Regions from separate parts of the Staphylococcus hyicus genome, predicted to be linked through region 2. Evidence: riboswitches for the same ligand, from Rfam matches in the RefSeq annotation. Region 2 holds a riboswitch; the other holds the start of a gene.
What was found. A riboswitch is a leader RNA that binds a small molecule or an ion and turns the genes downstream of it on or off. The one in region 2 is predicted to bind S-adenosylmethionine.
Positions count from the first base shown of each region.

Region 1 (7,759 bases), 490 kb from region 2:
GATAAAGGTGTCGTAATCGCAGGTGACATTCGTGTTGGAATTGCTGATGTCGAGCTCCTTTCCATTAAAATACGTCTAATTGTGGCTTCAGTAGATAAAGCGAAAGAAATTGGTTTAGATTGGTGGGAAACAGATCCATATCTCACTTCAAGAGCGACGGAAAATAAAATGAATCAACAAAAAGATTTAGAATCCGAAAATCAAGAATTGTTGAATAAAATTGAAGCACTTGAAAGTAAAATTAATGAAAATGCGTTAAGTCAAGACACTAAGGTAGAAGAACCAGCGACAGCAAAGAATGGGGGACAAAAAGATGAAGCAAAAGGAGAAGGAAAAGATAATTAAGAAAACGATTGTTGGTGGCATATTAGGCGCTACAATGGGCTATTTGTCTACGTCTAAAAGTAACCCGAAATCAGGAACGATGACGAAAGATCGATTAGAAAATATGAAATCTTTAACGTCACAACTTTTAAATCAACAATCACAATCTAAAAAGTCTAAGTCCTCATTATTTAGTACATTTACTAAAAACAAAGCGACAAAGCGTAAAGGATCTTTATGGGATAAATTCAAAAAAGATCACAAGGGCGATAGAAAGGACAAGAAGTCTATGAAAAAAACGAAAATTAATTCACGTATTTTTCATAATGATGATACGTCAACGAAAGACTCAGATAACAAGGGAAATGTATTAAGCAGTTTGAAAAAAGACAAAAAAGAGAAAACACAATCAGCGTCTAAAACGCCGCGCACAGATGCGAAAAAGGCAAAAGCAAAAGTGAAAGAAGAGGGATCTAATCATGAGAAAAAGAACAAAGGGAAAACTATTTTCAAAAAGTCCGAGAAAAGTGAAAAAAATGGTGATCAAACAAAAAATGAAAAAGCTCGCAAAAAAGATGCGAAAAAAGCTGAAAAGAATGGAAAAGAAGCTAAAATAACAAAGGAAAAAGAGAAATCTTCTTTGTTGGACCGTTTTAAAAAAGATGATCAATCATCTAAAAAAACACGTAAGAAAAAAGAGAAATCAAACAAAGATGACTCTATAAAAGATTCAATTTTAAATAAATTAGGAAAAAATGGTGTGAACAAAAAGAAGGATTTAAAAAAAAAGAAGAAGAAGCAGAAAGAGAACAAGGGGCTTCTCGGGAAAATGAGGAAGTGATTGATATGCCACAAAGTAAAAAAACCTCACCTAGAAGTACAAAAAGCGACCATCAAACTGAAGTAAATGAAACAAAAGAAAAAGACTCTGAAGAAGAGACGTCTAAAAATTCAACTTCAAAAAAGAAAACTACACGCACTAAATCTCAATCTACTGCAACTAAGAAGAAAGCTGCATCCTCTAAAAAAGACGATGCAGCTTCTAAAGACAGTGAAAAAGTAGATGAGAAAGAAGAAAAAGAAGACAAACCGAAGACAACCAGACGTCGAAGAACTACAAAAAAATCGACAAAAGAAGCTGAAAATAAAGAAAAAACAGACGCATCTGAAGATGATGACAAGACAGAAGAAAAACCTAAGCGTAAATCAACGACACGTCGTAGAAAATCTACTAAAAAAACATCTGATGACGCTAACGACACTAAAGATGATAATGATAGCGAAGATAAAGAAGAGAATGCAACTAAGAAAAAAACGACACGTCGTCGTAGAACAACAAAAAATTCAGAAGATGATTCAACTAAAGATGAAAATAATGAAACAACTCATAAATCTACCAAGTCATCTCAAGCGACTACTAAGAAAAAAGATGATGAGGTAAAAGAGGAAGAAGCAACCGAAGAAGCGTCTAAACAAGAAAAAGAAGACGACGCGGAGACTTCGGATTCAGAAACTGTTGATGACAAAGAAAAAGCGAACGATGCGGATGATAAAGAAGCATCTGACGCCCAAGACAAGGAAGAAGACACTGAGGACACAGAAGAAGAATCAGCTGAAGAAGAAGACTCCGAGGACTCAAAAGAAGAATCAGCTGAAGAAGAAGACTCCGAGGACTCAAAAGAAGAAGAGGATGAAGAGGAAGATTCAGAAACAGAGGAAGAATCAGCTGAAGAAGAAGACTCCGAGGACTCAAAAGAAGAAGAGGATGAAGAGGAAGATTCAGAAACAGAGGAAGAATCAGCTGAAGAAGAAGACTCCGAGGACTCAAAAGAGGAGGACGAAGAGGAAGATTCAGAAACAGAGGAAGAAGAATTAGCTGAAGAAGAAGACTCCGAGGACTCAGAAGAAGAGGATGAAGAGGACACTTCAGAAACAGAGGAAGAAGAATCAACTGAAGAAGAAGACTCTGAAGATACGGAAGAAGATAAAGAAGAAAATCAAGACACCACATTATCTGTTAAAGAGCCGAAAAAAGGTTTTTGGGATAAACTGACGAAAAACAAAAAATCAGTGAAAATCAAGAAAAATGAGGTTTCTAAAGAAGCTAAAGGCATTCAAACTAAAATAGAAATCAATGATGATACGGTTTCTAAAAAATAATCGTGTGGGGGTATCAATATGAGTGAAGCGACGAATAAAGACGGTATTTTAGAATCTTTTGTAGAGGCTACGAATGAAAATGGTTTTGCATTAGATATTTCTTTACTTGTTAATGGATCAATTGTTTCAGGGACGTTAGTTTCTGCTGAGGATTACTACAAATCTTTAAGTGAATCGTTTAAAGATGGCAATGATGTTGCTAAAGAATTTAGTGAACAATTTTCAGATGCGAGTGAATCTGCGAAATCAAGCAAAGGTGGCGCGAACTTTATTCATCTCAAAGATGCACGCGTTTATTTAAATGGTAGTCACCCAATTCCATCTGTAGGTTCGACATTATGGAGAGGGCGTTTAACTGAAGTGGATAGTTTCTTCTTAGGTAAAATTACAGAAGCAAAATAATTTTGACAAAAGTTAATGCTAAGCACGTTTTAATAAATGAGTAGCTGGATGGGTCTATTAAGATACATCCAGTTTTTTTATGCGTAAATGTGTAGGGGAGGGGATTTTAATGACATAGCGCGTATTTATGATATTAAAGGTATCTTTTTTGGAAAAACTAATTATCCATCAACGGCAAGAATTCAGTATTTTTAAGACAAACGATAGTCTGACGTCACTCACACCTCAGACTAACCTTATGGTAATTTTTATTGATTTATACTAAAATAGTTTTAATTTTAAGGAGGGGTGAGGTGCAATGGCTTACAATTCGTTTAGGCAAGGTGTCAAAGATTGTATTCCTACGTTGCTCGGTTATGCAGGTGTTGGTTTTTCTTTCGGTATCGTAGGTATTGCCTCTGGCTTTAGTATTTTAGACATCGCGTTACTATCTATACTCGTTTATGCAGGTGCTGCTCAATTTATCATTATTGCATTAATGGCTGTTCAAACGCCTATATGGATTATTGTACTCACAGCACTTGTCGTTAACAGTCGTATGTTTTTATTAAGTATGACTCTCGCCCCAAACTTTAAAGCGACATCTTTACCTCATCGTGTAGGTATCGGATCGTTATTAACGGATGAGACATTTGGTATCGCAATTACACCACATTCAAAAGGAGCTGTAATCGGGAGACGTTGGATGCATGGCATCAATATTACAGCTTACATATTTTGGATTTTTGTATGTATTCTTGGTGCGTTACTCGGTGATATCTTTTCGAATCCTGAAGCGTTAGGATTGGATTATGCGATTATCGCCATGTTTATTTTCCTTATGTTAAGTCAATTTGAAGGTCTTACGAAACCCAAGTTACATCTCTATTTAAAACTGGTATGTATTGTCGTTATACAAATGATGGTATTCAGTCTTGTAATGCCATCTTATATCGCCATTTTAATTACATCAATGGTTACAGCTGCAATAGGGGTGGTGATGGACCGATGACAATGTATATTCTTTGGACCATTATTCTATCTGGTATAGGCACATTATTATTACGTATTACGCCTTTCATCGCAATCGCACAATTACAACTTTCTGAAAAAGTCATTCAATGGTTATCTTTTATACCAATTACATTGTTTGCTGCCTTAGTTGTTGATGGATTGATCATTCAAGAAACTGGTCACTTTGGATTTCGCTTAAACTGGATTTATGTATTCGCAGTTATCCCAACACTTCTCGCTACTTTGATATCAAGGAGTTTAACCATTGCTGTTATTATAGGTATGGTAAGTGTTGCATGTTTAAGACTTATTCTACCTCTGTAAACATTTGCATGAATATTCTGAATACGTTATGATATGAATTAATGAATTGAATACTGAAAGCTTATTAAGAGAAGTTGAGGGATTTGGCCCTGTGATGCTTCAGCAACCACTTAGTGATAAGTACGGTGCTAAAACCAACGAATGTTTCGAGTGATAAGTCAATGATTAACATGAGTTGTATTGCCGTACAGACGGTAGTACAACTTTTTTGTTTAGAGGGAGGGTATGCTAAATTGACACATTATACAGTTGATACACTGCATTTAGGTGAATTTAAAACAGAATCAGGTGAAATGATTCAAGATTTAAAATTGAGATATGAACATGTAGGATATCGAGGACAACCTCTGGTATTAGTATGTCACGCATTAACAGGAAACCATTTAACTTATGGTACAGAAGATAACCCTGGATGGTGGCGTGAAATTATTGATGGAGGCTATATGCCATTACATGATTACCAATTTTTAACATTTAATGTGATTGGAAGTCCATTTGGATCTAGTTCGCGGCTAACAGATTCACAATTCCCTTCGAGGTTAACAATCCGTGATATCGTTCGTGCTATTGAATTAGGGTTACAAGCGCTTCAATTTGAAACGATAGAAGTGTTGATAGGCGCCTCTCTCGGTGGTATGCAAGTACTAGAACTCTTGTATAACCAAAAATTTAAAGTGAAAAAGGCAGTCATTCTGGCTTCTACCGTAAAAACGTCTTCTTATTCACGTGCATTTAATGAAATCGCACGTCAAGCGATACATTTAGGAGGAAGGGAAGGCTTAAGTATTGCGCGACAATTAGGTTTTTTAACATACCGGTCGTCTAAAAGTTATGAAGCGAGATTTACGCCGGATGAAGTAGTAACCTATCAAAAACATCAAGGTGATAAATTTAAAACAAGCTTTGATTTAAAGTGTTACCTCACACTGCTCGATGTTTTAGACAGTCATAATATTTTTAGAGCGCGTCACGATGTGGATGACGTATTTCGTAATTTAAATACGAAAGTGTTAACGATGGGGTTTACTGATGATTTATTATATCCAGACGATCAAGTTGCCGCTATAGGTAATTATTTCAAATATCACCGTCATTTTTTTGTGCCAGATAATGTCGGGCATGATGGCTTTCTACTTAATTTTAATGATTGGGCACCTTATTTATACCATTTCTTAGAACTTTCAAGATTTAGACGCTAAATTTAGACGAATATGTTACATTTTTGTTATAATTATGTAAATGAGATACGCATGAGTTAAGCTGTATTTGAGTTGTGATAACTGAAATACAGCTTACCTATTGTATGAACTAGACTGAAGGCGATATAAAGTTATTTAAATTGTTCAGGTGATCTCAAAACTATTTTAAATGTGTCTTGGCGAAGGTTTTTAACGTATTTTTTTAGATAAAAAAGAAGATGTTTAGCGCGTTCAAATTGTTAAGATAAGCTTAAAGTTAAGCGTATGACGTCTGTTGTAAACCACTCTCAAAGCCTGTAAAATAGTGACTATAAATTTAAGTTTGGAAGTGGCATTATTGTTTTCAAAAATTAAACCTAAAGATACCATATTAGGCACCATTGCATTAATTTTGGTCGCTTTAGTGCTGCATTTTATACCTATATTGGGAGTTATTATAATATTATTTGCACCGCTTCCAGGAATCATTCTTTGGTATCGTTCTAAATATTCATTTGGGATTGCTGCACTGATTTCAATTATGGTCGCAACAATAACAGGAAGTTTATTTGTGCAAACCTTTATGATTGTTTTATTACTTGCGAGTTTAATCATCAGTCAATTATTACTGCATAAAGCTTCAAAAGAACGTATTTTGTATATTGTGTCATTGGTTACAAGTCTAGTAACACTAGGTGCAATGATTCTTTTACAAAGCATTAAAAAACTACCATATGCGCATGAATTAATCGCACCATACAAAAATGTAGTGGATGAAACGATTCGCATGCAAAATTTAGATGCCCAATCAGCGAAAGTGTTGGAAACCTCTGTGCAACAAATGGCTGTTCAAATGCCGAGTTTTATTGTAATAAGCATCACATTATTTTTCATGTTGTCATTGCTTATTTTATTTCCAATATTACGCAAATTTAAAGTGGCCACGCCTGTATATCGACCATTATATTTATGGCAATTAAGAAAATCGATTTTTATCATATACGCTATTGCATTATTAGTTAGCATTTTGACAGAACCATTAACGACCGCTAACAGCATCAGTCAAAACTTTATTATTGTGCTTGGATTCTTACTTGTCATCCAAGGTTTAAGTTTTATTCATTATGCTTGCATGATCAAAAAATTTCCAAAAGGTGTTTCAGTTTTATTCATTGTCGTAGGTGTTATCGCTTACCCGTTAACACGTTTAATTGGTTTGTTGGATCTTGGATTAAATTTAAAAAGCATGCTTAAAAAACGTTAAGAGGTGACAAAATGAAACGTCAGTCGGTAAAGAAATCGTTACTCCTCCCTTTTGTAGTCATTACCTTAATTGCAATAGCGAGTGTCGGTGTGAGCTTTTTCTTTAGTGTTGTGTACGGTTTTATCGCTGCAATATCGTTATTTATCGTATTGATTATTTGTGTTTTTCTATTTAGATGGATTTTTAAACGATTTGATACGTATTTAGATGAGTTGAGTGGTAAAGTGACTTTAGCGAGTGACCGCGCAATTAAAAATATGCCTATTGGTATCATTGTGTTAAATCAACATGATCAAATTGAATGGATGAACAAATTTTTAACAGAACGTACGGAGCGTAACGTGATTTCTGATCCTATTAATGAGGTATATCCTAATATTTTAAAGCAACTTGATAAGGCGAAAGAAATAGAAATGGAAAATAATGGATATACATATCGTGTAAAATATTCAAAAGATGAAGGAATTCTTTATTTTCTCGATGTTTCTGAAGAAGCTGAGATCAAACAAGCATATGACGATGAGCAACCAATCATTGCGACACTCTTTTTAGACAACTATGACGAGATTACGCAAAATATGAATGATACACAGCGTTCAGAAATTAACTCTATGGTGACGCGCGTTATTAGCCGATGGGCACAAGAGCATAATGTATATTTTAAACGCTATAGTTCAGACCAATTCGTGGCCTATTTAAATCGTCGTATTTTACGCGAAATTGAAGAAACCAATTTTGACATTTTAAGTCAATTGCGCGAAAAAAGTGTTGGGTATCGTGCGCAACTTACGTTAAGTATTGGTGTAGGTGAAGGTTCTGAAAATCTCATCGATTTAGGTGAAATGTCTCAATCCGGGCTAGACCTTGCGTTAGGTCGTGGTGGCGACCAAGTTGCGATTAAAACGATGAATGGAAATGTAAGGTTTTATGGCGGTAAAACAGACCCGATGGAAAAACGTACACGTGTAAGGGCACGCGTCATCTCACACGCCTTAAAAGATATTTTACTTGAAGGTGATAAAGTCATTGTAATGGGCCATACGCGTCCAGATTTAGATGCCATTGGTGCGGCTGTTGGTGTGACCCGTTTTGCGATGATGAATAATCTTGAGTC
Region 1 covers NZ_CP008747.1:18,420-26,178, forward strand. The annotation lists partial or broken gene SHYC_RS00095 (gas vesicle protein) at 1-243, shown strand, start outside; gene SHYC_RS00100 (hypothetical protein) at 314-1,165, shown strand; gene SHYC_RS11770 (hypothetical protein) at 1,171-2,484, shown strand; gene gvpU (gas vesicle accessory protein GvpU) at 2,503-2,886, shown strand; gene SHYC_RS00115 (AzlC family ABC transporter permease) at 3,185-3,877, shown strand; gene SHYC_RS00120 (AzlD domain-containing protein) at 3,874-4,203, shown strand; SAM riboswitch class I at 4,262-4,363, shown strand; gene metX (homoserine O-acetyltransferase MetX) at 4,437-5,402, shown strand; gene SHYC_RS00130 (DUF2232 domain-containing protein) at 5,707-6,645, shown strand; gene SHYC_RS00135 (DHH family phosphoesterase) at 6,657-7,759, shown strand, end outside.
Region 1: another riboswitch for S-adenosylmethionine. It lies ahead of metX (homoserine O-acetyltransferase MetX); the one in region 2 lies ahead of SHYC_RS09470 (methionine ABC transporter ATP-binding protein).

Region 2 (7,759 bases):
TATGGTGCTATCAATGAAAGCGTTGCTCCAGGACAACTCAATGTTAAAACTTTAAAAAATGCAATGGCCGTGTATCAGTAATTTGAAAAGTACGCCAACCTTCTATATAATTGATAATGGTTATCAATAAAAAGGGGAAGATGATGATGGAACTTCAAGAGGCTATAAAGTATCGAAGAAGTATTAAGAAGTTCGATAGAAATATGCACATTAACGAGGACGCTGTAAGGGATGCTGTTGTAGAAGCGGCAAATGCACCAAATCATGGTATGCGCGAGCCGTGGCGTGTTGTATATGTGCCTAAGCATAAATTGGGGGAAATGAGCAAGGAAGTCTCGCGTTATGCATTTCCACGAGAAGCCGATAAACAACAAAGTCATTACGATGCGGTGACTAACTTAGGTGGTTTTTTAGCAATTATTATGAAATGTGATGCACGTCAACGGGAAGAAAATGAAAACTATTTAGCGGTTGGGGCATATGCACAAAACTTATTATTGCTCTTATATGAAAAAGGGATTGGAACATGCTGGAAAACGCCAACATATATTTTTCATCCAAAAGTTAGAAATGTTTTTGGGGTACTACCAGATGAACGCTTAATCGGATTTATATATTTAACCGATTTAGAAGATGACAAGGAAAAAGTACCTAAACGTAAAAATAAAGGAATCTATACAGAGTACATTTAATAGATGTACGCATACGGTTAAAATTGCATATCTATTCATAAAAAATCGTCTTCAAATTGCTTAAAGTAATTTGAAGACGATTTTAATATGTTCTTTTTTAACGTTAACCTAAACTCTCGGATAAGAATGATTCGACTTGTTCAGGTGATTTTGCGTGAGCAGAATGTAAATGATGTAACTTTTCTCCGTTTTTGAAGATAAGAATGCTTGGAATACCCATGACATCATACGCTAACGCCGCTTCTTCAACTTCGTCACGATTTACAACAAACCATTCATATTGATTGTATTTTTCAACAATAGGGCTGATCCACATATCCATGGCTTTGCAATCAGGGCACCATCCTGCTTCGAATTTGACGATAACTGTTTCATCTTTATTAATAATTGATTTAAACGTTTCCATATCTTGAATCTTTTGCATGTAACATACCTCCATTATAATATATGTTTTAAATTATAACGGATATATTCATAGACGTCATATTTCGTGATTAATAAATAACAAAATAATGAAACTAGTATAAAAAATAGTCTAATTTAACAAATTTTGTTATATTTGATATAAGTCACGCGAGGAGGTTAAAGCATGATTAAGTTTTATCAATATCCTAATTGTACAACGTGTAAAAAAGCAGCGAAATTTTTATCTGAACAAGGTGTGAGTTTTGAACCTATTGATATCGTTCAATTAACACCTACGAAAGATGAATTTAAAGATATTGTGGACCGTTCAGGAATTGAAATCAAAAGATTATTCAATACACATGGTGCAAAATATCGTGAGTTAAATTTAAAGGATAAATTAGATACTTTATCAGAGGATGAAAAGTTAGAACTTTTAGCGTCCGATGGTATGTTAGTGAAACGTCCTTTAGCAATTTTAGGTGATAAAGTTACAGTCGGTTTTAATGAACAAGTTTATCGTGAAACTTGGTTATAATAAAATAGTTGATTGATAAAAACATGTGTGTCATGATTATCTTGTAAACAAATATAGGAGGGGATTCAAGTGGCAGTGCCAAGTGAATTAAAATATTCAAAAGAACACGAGTGGGTAAAAGTCGAAGGAAATGTTGCAACTGTTGGTATTACAGACTTTGCACAAAACGAATTAGGAGATATCGTATTCGTTGAACTTCCAGAAGTGGATGATGAAGTATCAGAAGGCGAAACTTTCGGTAGCGTTGAATCTGTAAAAACAGTTTCAGAATTATATTCACCAGTATCTGGTAAAATCGTAGAAGTGAATGAAGATCTTGAAGACGAGCCAGAAGCTGTAAATGAATCGCCATATGAGAAAGCTTGGATGGTGAAAGTTGAATTAAGCGATGAAAGTGAACTTGATGCTTTAATGGATGCACAAGGTTATCAAGAAATGATTGGCGAATAATATTTTTAAACTCCTAGATATTCCTTTGATTATCTTGGAGTTTTTTTGCACTGAATACTAACTTTTTAGAAGGTGAAGACCATGGCGATGATTAATAAAGTAATTGTTGTAGAAGGCAAATCTGATAAAAAAAGAGTTAAGGAAGTGTTATTAGAACCGGTTGATATCATTTGTACACATGGCACGATGGGCATCGAAAAGTTAGATAATATGATTGAATCTTTGTACGGCAAACAAGTATATATTCTTGTTGATGCTGATACTGAAGGGCGAAAGATTCGAAAATGGTTTTCAAAGTATTTAAGTGAAAGTACAGATATCTTCATTGATTCAACTTTTAGTGAAGTGGCACGGTGTCCACGAGATTACCTCTCAAATGTTTTAGGGCGGCATGGATTTGACGTCAAAAACGATTTTTATGTAAAAGGAAAGTATTCATATCATGAGTGTTTTAGAGCAATCGAACAATACATTTAATGAACAAGAACAAGATATTAAATTAATCTTTGGCTATACGCCGATGTGTGGTACGTGTAAAGTGTCAGAACGCATGTTACACATCGCTAATAGTGTCACGCAATTGCCTTTAGAAAAACGAGATTTAAATTATTATCCTGAATTTAGCCAAATGTTCGAAATACAATCTGTTCCAATTTTGTTAATTATGCACAATGATAAAGAAGTTGATCGCATTTATGCATTTCAATCTGTTACATTTTTACTTGAACGGTTAAAAAAAGTGATTGACGAAATTCGAGGATAGTGATAATATTTAAACAATTCAATATTCAGAAAACTCTTATCTAGAGTGGTGGAGGGATGTGCCCTATGAAGCCCGGCAACCGTCTAAATTTAGAAATGGTGCCAATTCACATAAAGTATTTATACTTTTGAAGATGAGAGAAACGCATCGAAATCTATGCTTTCTCTTATTTTTATATAGGAGAAAGCTTTTTTTGTTCTGAAATTTGATAATTCGCAACACATTGAGGGGGAAGCGATATGATTGAGCTTAAAAATATCGTTAAACAGTACGAGAGCAAATCTAAATCCGTTTTAGCTGTTGATCATGTTAATCTAACCATTAACACAGGTACCATATTTGGTATTATTGGTTTTTCGGGTGCGGGAAAAAGCACTTTGGTGCGACTGTTTAATTATTTAGAAACACCAACGTCTGGCGATGTTGTTATCGGTGGAGATCATATAGGCCACTTGAGCAAACAAGCGCTAAGGTATAAAAGACAAAAAGTGGGCATGATTTTCCAACATTTCAATCTATTGTGGTCACGCACTGTACTTGATAATGTACGATTTCCGTTAGAAATTGCGGGTGTATCGAAACGTCATGCTAAAGCAAAAGCATTGGAATTGATAGAACGTGTTGGCTTAAAAGGGCGTGAACATGCGTATCCATCAGAATTATCAGGTGGTCAAAAACAACGTGTTGGTATTGCTAGAGCACTTGCAAATGACCCGGAGGTATTACTTTGTGATGAAGCAACGAGTGCATTGGATCCGCAAACAACAGATGAAATACTCGATTTATTAATTCAATTGAAAAAAGAGCAAAACTTAACCATTGTGATTATTACGCATGAAATGCATGTTATACGTCGCATTTGTGATGAAGTTGCGGTCATGGAAAATGGAAAGGTAATTGAACAAGGTAAAGTATCTGAAGTTTTTGAAAATCCAAAACATTCAGTCACTAAGCGCTTTGTGCAAGAAGATCTTCAACCTAAAGCTGAATTTGAAGACATTTCAGGTCTCGTCAAGTTAAATTCAAATGATAAACTTATAAAACTCAACTTTTCAGGTGAAGTGACGACACAGCCTATAATTTCGTATATTTTAAAAACGTATGATGTGGCTGTAAATATATTAGAAGCCAATATTAAACATTCTAAGTCAGGGGCTATTGGTTTTATTGTTGTACATATTTCTAACATCGACCAAACACAGTTTGAGCAATTAAAACTTGATTTAGAATCGAAACAAATTGAAGTTGAGGTGATTGCCCATGGGTAAAAGTTTTACTGAGATATTGCATGAAATGCTAACACTGCCAAATGTGCGTTGGCCAGATGTATGGACTGCGACCTATGAAACACTGTATATGACGATTATCTCGACTTTCTTTGCATTTATATTTGGCATCATTACAGGAGTAGTGTTATTTCTAACTTCTAAAAGTAAATCTAAAGCCGGTCGAATTTTTTATAATCTCGTGTCATTTTTCGTTAATTTATTCCGCGCAATCCCATTTATTATATTGATTTTATTGCTGATTCCTTTTACAAGTTTAATTTTAGGCACAATAAGTGGCCCTACAGGTGCATTGCCTGCATTGATTATTGGTGCTTCGCCTTTTTATGGACGACTTGTTGAAATTGCTTTAAAAGAAATAGATAAAGGTGTGATAGAAGCAGCTTGGTCAATGGGTGCAAACACATGGACGGTGATACGGAAAGTTTTAATTCCTGAATCGCTCCCTGCTTTAATTTCTGGCATAACTGTTACTGCAATTGCATTAGTTGGATCTACAGCTGTTGCAGGTGTTATTGGTGCGGGAGGGTTAGGTAATTTAGCGTATTTAACAGGATTTACACGAAATCAAAATGATGTCATTTTAATTTCAACCATTTTAATTTTAGTTATCGTCTTCGTTATTCAATTTTTGGGAGATTGGACAACGAATAAAATAGACAAACGATAAATACAAGATAAGGAGAATGTAATAATGAAAAGATTTTTATCAATTGCTGTAATTTTAGTTCTATCTGTAGTATTGGTTGCTTGTGGCAATAACGATTCAAAAAGTAGTAAGGAAGATAAGAAAATTGTGGTCGGGGCATCTCCTGCACCACATGCTGAAATATTAGAAAAAGCGAAGCCAATATTAGAAAAAGAAGGATACAATTTAGAAATTAAAACGATTAATGATTATACGACGCCAAACAAATTGTTAGATGCAGGTGAATTAGATGCAAACTTTTTCCAGCACACACCATACTTAGATACAGAGAAAAAAGATAAGGGCTATAAAATAGAATCAGCAGGTAACGTACATTTAGAACCAATGGCTGTATATTCTCAAAAACACAAAAGTCTAAAAGATTTACCTAAAGGGGCAGAGATTTTTGTATCTAATAATCCTGCAGAACAAGGGAGATTCTTGAAATTCTTTGTGGATGAAGGGCTTATCAAAATTAAAAAAGGTGTTAAAATCCAAGATGCTACTTTTGATGACATTGTAGAAAACAAAAAAGATATTAAATTTAACAGTAAACAAGCAGCAGAATTTTTACCAAAAACATATCAAAATAACGAAGGTGACGCAGTTATCATTAACTCTAACTTTGCAATTGAACAAAAGTTAAACCCACAAAAAGATTCTATTGCTGTTGAAAAATCTGATGATAACCCGTATGCGAATTTAATTGCAGTTCAAGAAGGGCATAAAGATGACAAAAAAATTAAAGCTTTAATTAAAGTGTTACAATCTGATGAGATTAAAACATTCATTAAAGATAAATATAATGGAGCAGTAACACCAGCGAAATAATAAAAATGACGCAGGGACATAAACTATTTCAATTTTGATTGTTCCTAACACCTCGCTTTTCTAGGCGCCTTACCACAACGAGGGAACATTACAGAAATCTAATTGATTTCGTAGTAATGTCTCCCCGTGCATGAAGACGTTAGGAATGCAATGCATTACGTCTTCAGTCCACTTATGAACATGCGTGAATAGGTGGTCTGCGTAAGTTACGGAAAGCTTTCTAAGCGCATACTTATTCCAGTCAGCTACTGCCTTATATATTGTAAAAGCCAATAGTCTTGGATTTATGCGCTCGAAATGGATTTTCGGTTTCGGCTTAATGCCTCAGAAGTCTCAGCTAAGGAAGCAATCAAAGTGATGTTTTAATTCATCATCTTTCCCCCAGTAAGACTAAATTTATATATAAATATAACCAACAAAGTTCATTACAATGAATTTTGTTGGTTTTTTTTGATTAACAGGGTAGTTATGTTCCAGCCCTGTTTTTTATTCATGTGTATAACGACCTAAAATATAACTTACAGTAAACCCTATCATTAACGTGAAAATAGATATTATCCACGTCAATAAAGTAGTGGGAAGTCCAGGGAAGACAGAGAATAGTGATCCTACCACTAAACCTAAAATTGCTGCATACGTTAAATACGTATAGTGTGTGAGTAAATATTTGATTAATTTACTCGCAACAATAAATCCAACAAGTACGCCAAAACCGACTAACATAATAACGGGTAACGCTTGGAAGTTAAAACGTACAATTTCTGAAATCGCATACGTTACAGTACTGTATACGCCAAGTAATAATAATATGAATGATCCTGATATGCCGGGGAGAAGCATAGCGCTTGAAGCTAATATCCCAGCGACAAAATATTTAATCAACATCGGTGTTGATAAATCTATGTCTGATGGTGCAGTGTGTGACGTGTCGCCTTTAAAAAATGCCATTGCGGCGAGCAATAATGTAAAAGTAACAACTATAATCCAATGAGAAGCTTTAAACGTTTTATTGTAATGTGAAATTCTCAATAAAAATGGAATAACGCCAATAATTAAACCGGTAAAGAAAAACATCGTTGGCACTTGGTGGTATGCTAATAAATAATTAATAAGACTGCTTAAAATACCAATAGCCAACCCCATACCGATAATAATAGGTAGTAAAAACAAAACACTACGTTTAAAGTTTTTTGAGAATACGCCACTCACTGAGGAAATGAAATCATCATAGATGCCAAGAAGTAGCGCAATGGTTCCACCGCTAACGCCTGGAATTAAATCACTTACACCCATTGCAAAGCCACGAGGAAGATTTGAAAGTTTAAATCGAGCCATAGTCAAACGTGTTCCTTTCTTAATGTGATTCCTTTATATTAACTGAAATGTCATAGTACAACAATACAATGGAATAAGCAATGAAGAACTGTTCTGATTGAGAACAAGTCATCGTCTATTATCAATAACTTTTCTAATTACAGTAAAAAAATGATTCGTAAATAAAGCGCTTTTTTCAACCCGTAATGGTTTAAAATTCCCGTTATTTCCGTTATAATGTGCATTTAGGAAGATTAGAAATCCTTTTGACGTTACTTTAAAATTATTATAAACTAGTAGATGTAATCTAACTTTTTGGAGGGAATAGTAATGCCATCAACATTAGAAATTAAAGACTTACACGTGTCTATTGACGATAAAGAGATTTTAAAAGGTGTTAACTTAACAATAAATACGGGTGAAATCCATGCCATTATGGGACCGAATGGTACGGGTAAATCTACACTTTCTTCAGCGATTATGGGTCATCCATCATATGAAGTGACTCAAGGTGAAGTATTATTAGACGGCGAGAACATTTTAGAGATGGAAGTTGATGAAAGAGCTAAAGCTGGCCTCTTTTTAGCAATGCAATATCCATCTGAAATTACAGGGGTAACAAATGCGGACTTCATGCGTTCTGCTATCAACTCACAACGTGAAGAAGGCCAAGAAATTAACTTAATGCAATTTATCAAAAAATTAGATAAACATATGGACTTCTTAGATATGGATAAAGATATGGCACAACGTTATTTAAATGAAGGTTTTTCTGGTGGGGAGAAAAAACGT
Region 2 covers NZ_CP008747.1:2,004,296-2,012,054, reverse strand. The annotation lists gene aroD (type I 3-dehydroquinate dehydratase) at 1-81, shown strand, start outside; gene SHYC_RS09500 (nitroreductase family protein) at 147-692, shown strand; gene SHYC_RS09495 (thioredoxin family protein) at 796-1,116, opposite strand; gene SHYC_RS09490 (arsenate reductase family protein) at 1,282-1,635, shown strand; gene gcvH (glycine cleavage system protein GcvH) at 1,705-2,085, shown strand; gene SHYC_RS09480 (toprim domain-containing protein) at 2,167-2,562, shown strand; gene SHYC_RS09475 (thioredoxin family protein) at 2,528-2,848, shown strand; SAM riboswitch class I at 2,882-2,988, shown strand; gene SHYC_RS09470 (methionine ABC transporter ATP-binding protein) at 3,088-4,116, shown strand; gene SHYC_RS09465 (methionine ABC transporter permease) at 4,109-4,804, shown strand; gene SHYC_RS09460 (MetQ/NlpA family ABC transporter substrate-binding protein) at 4,829-5,653, shown strand; gene SHYC_RS09455 (polyprenyl-phosphate transporter PopT) at 6,140-6,988, opposite strand; gene sufC (Fe-S cluster assembly ATPase SufC) at 7,298-7,759, shown strand, end outside.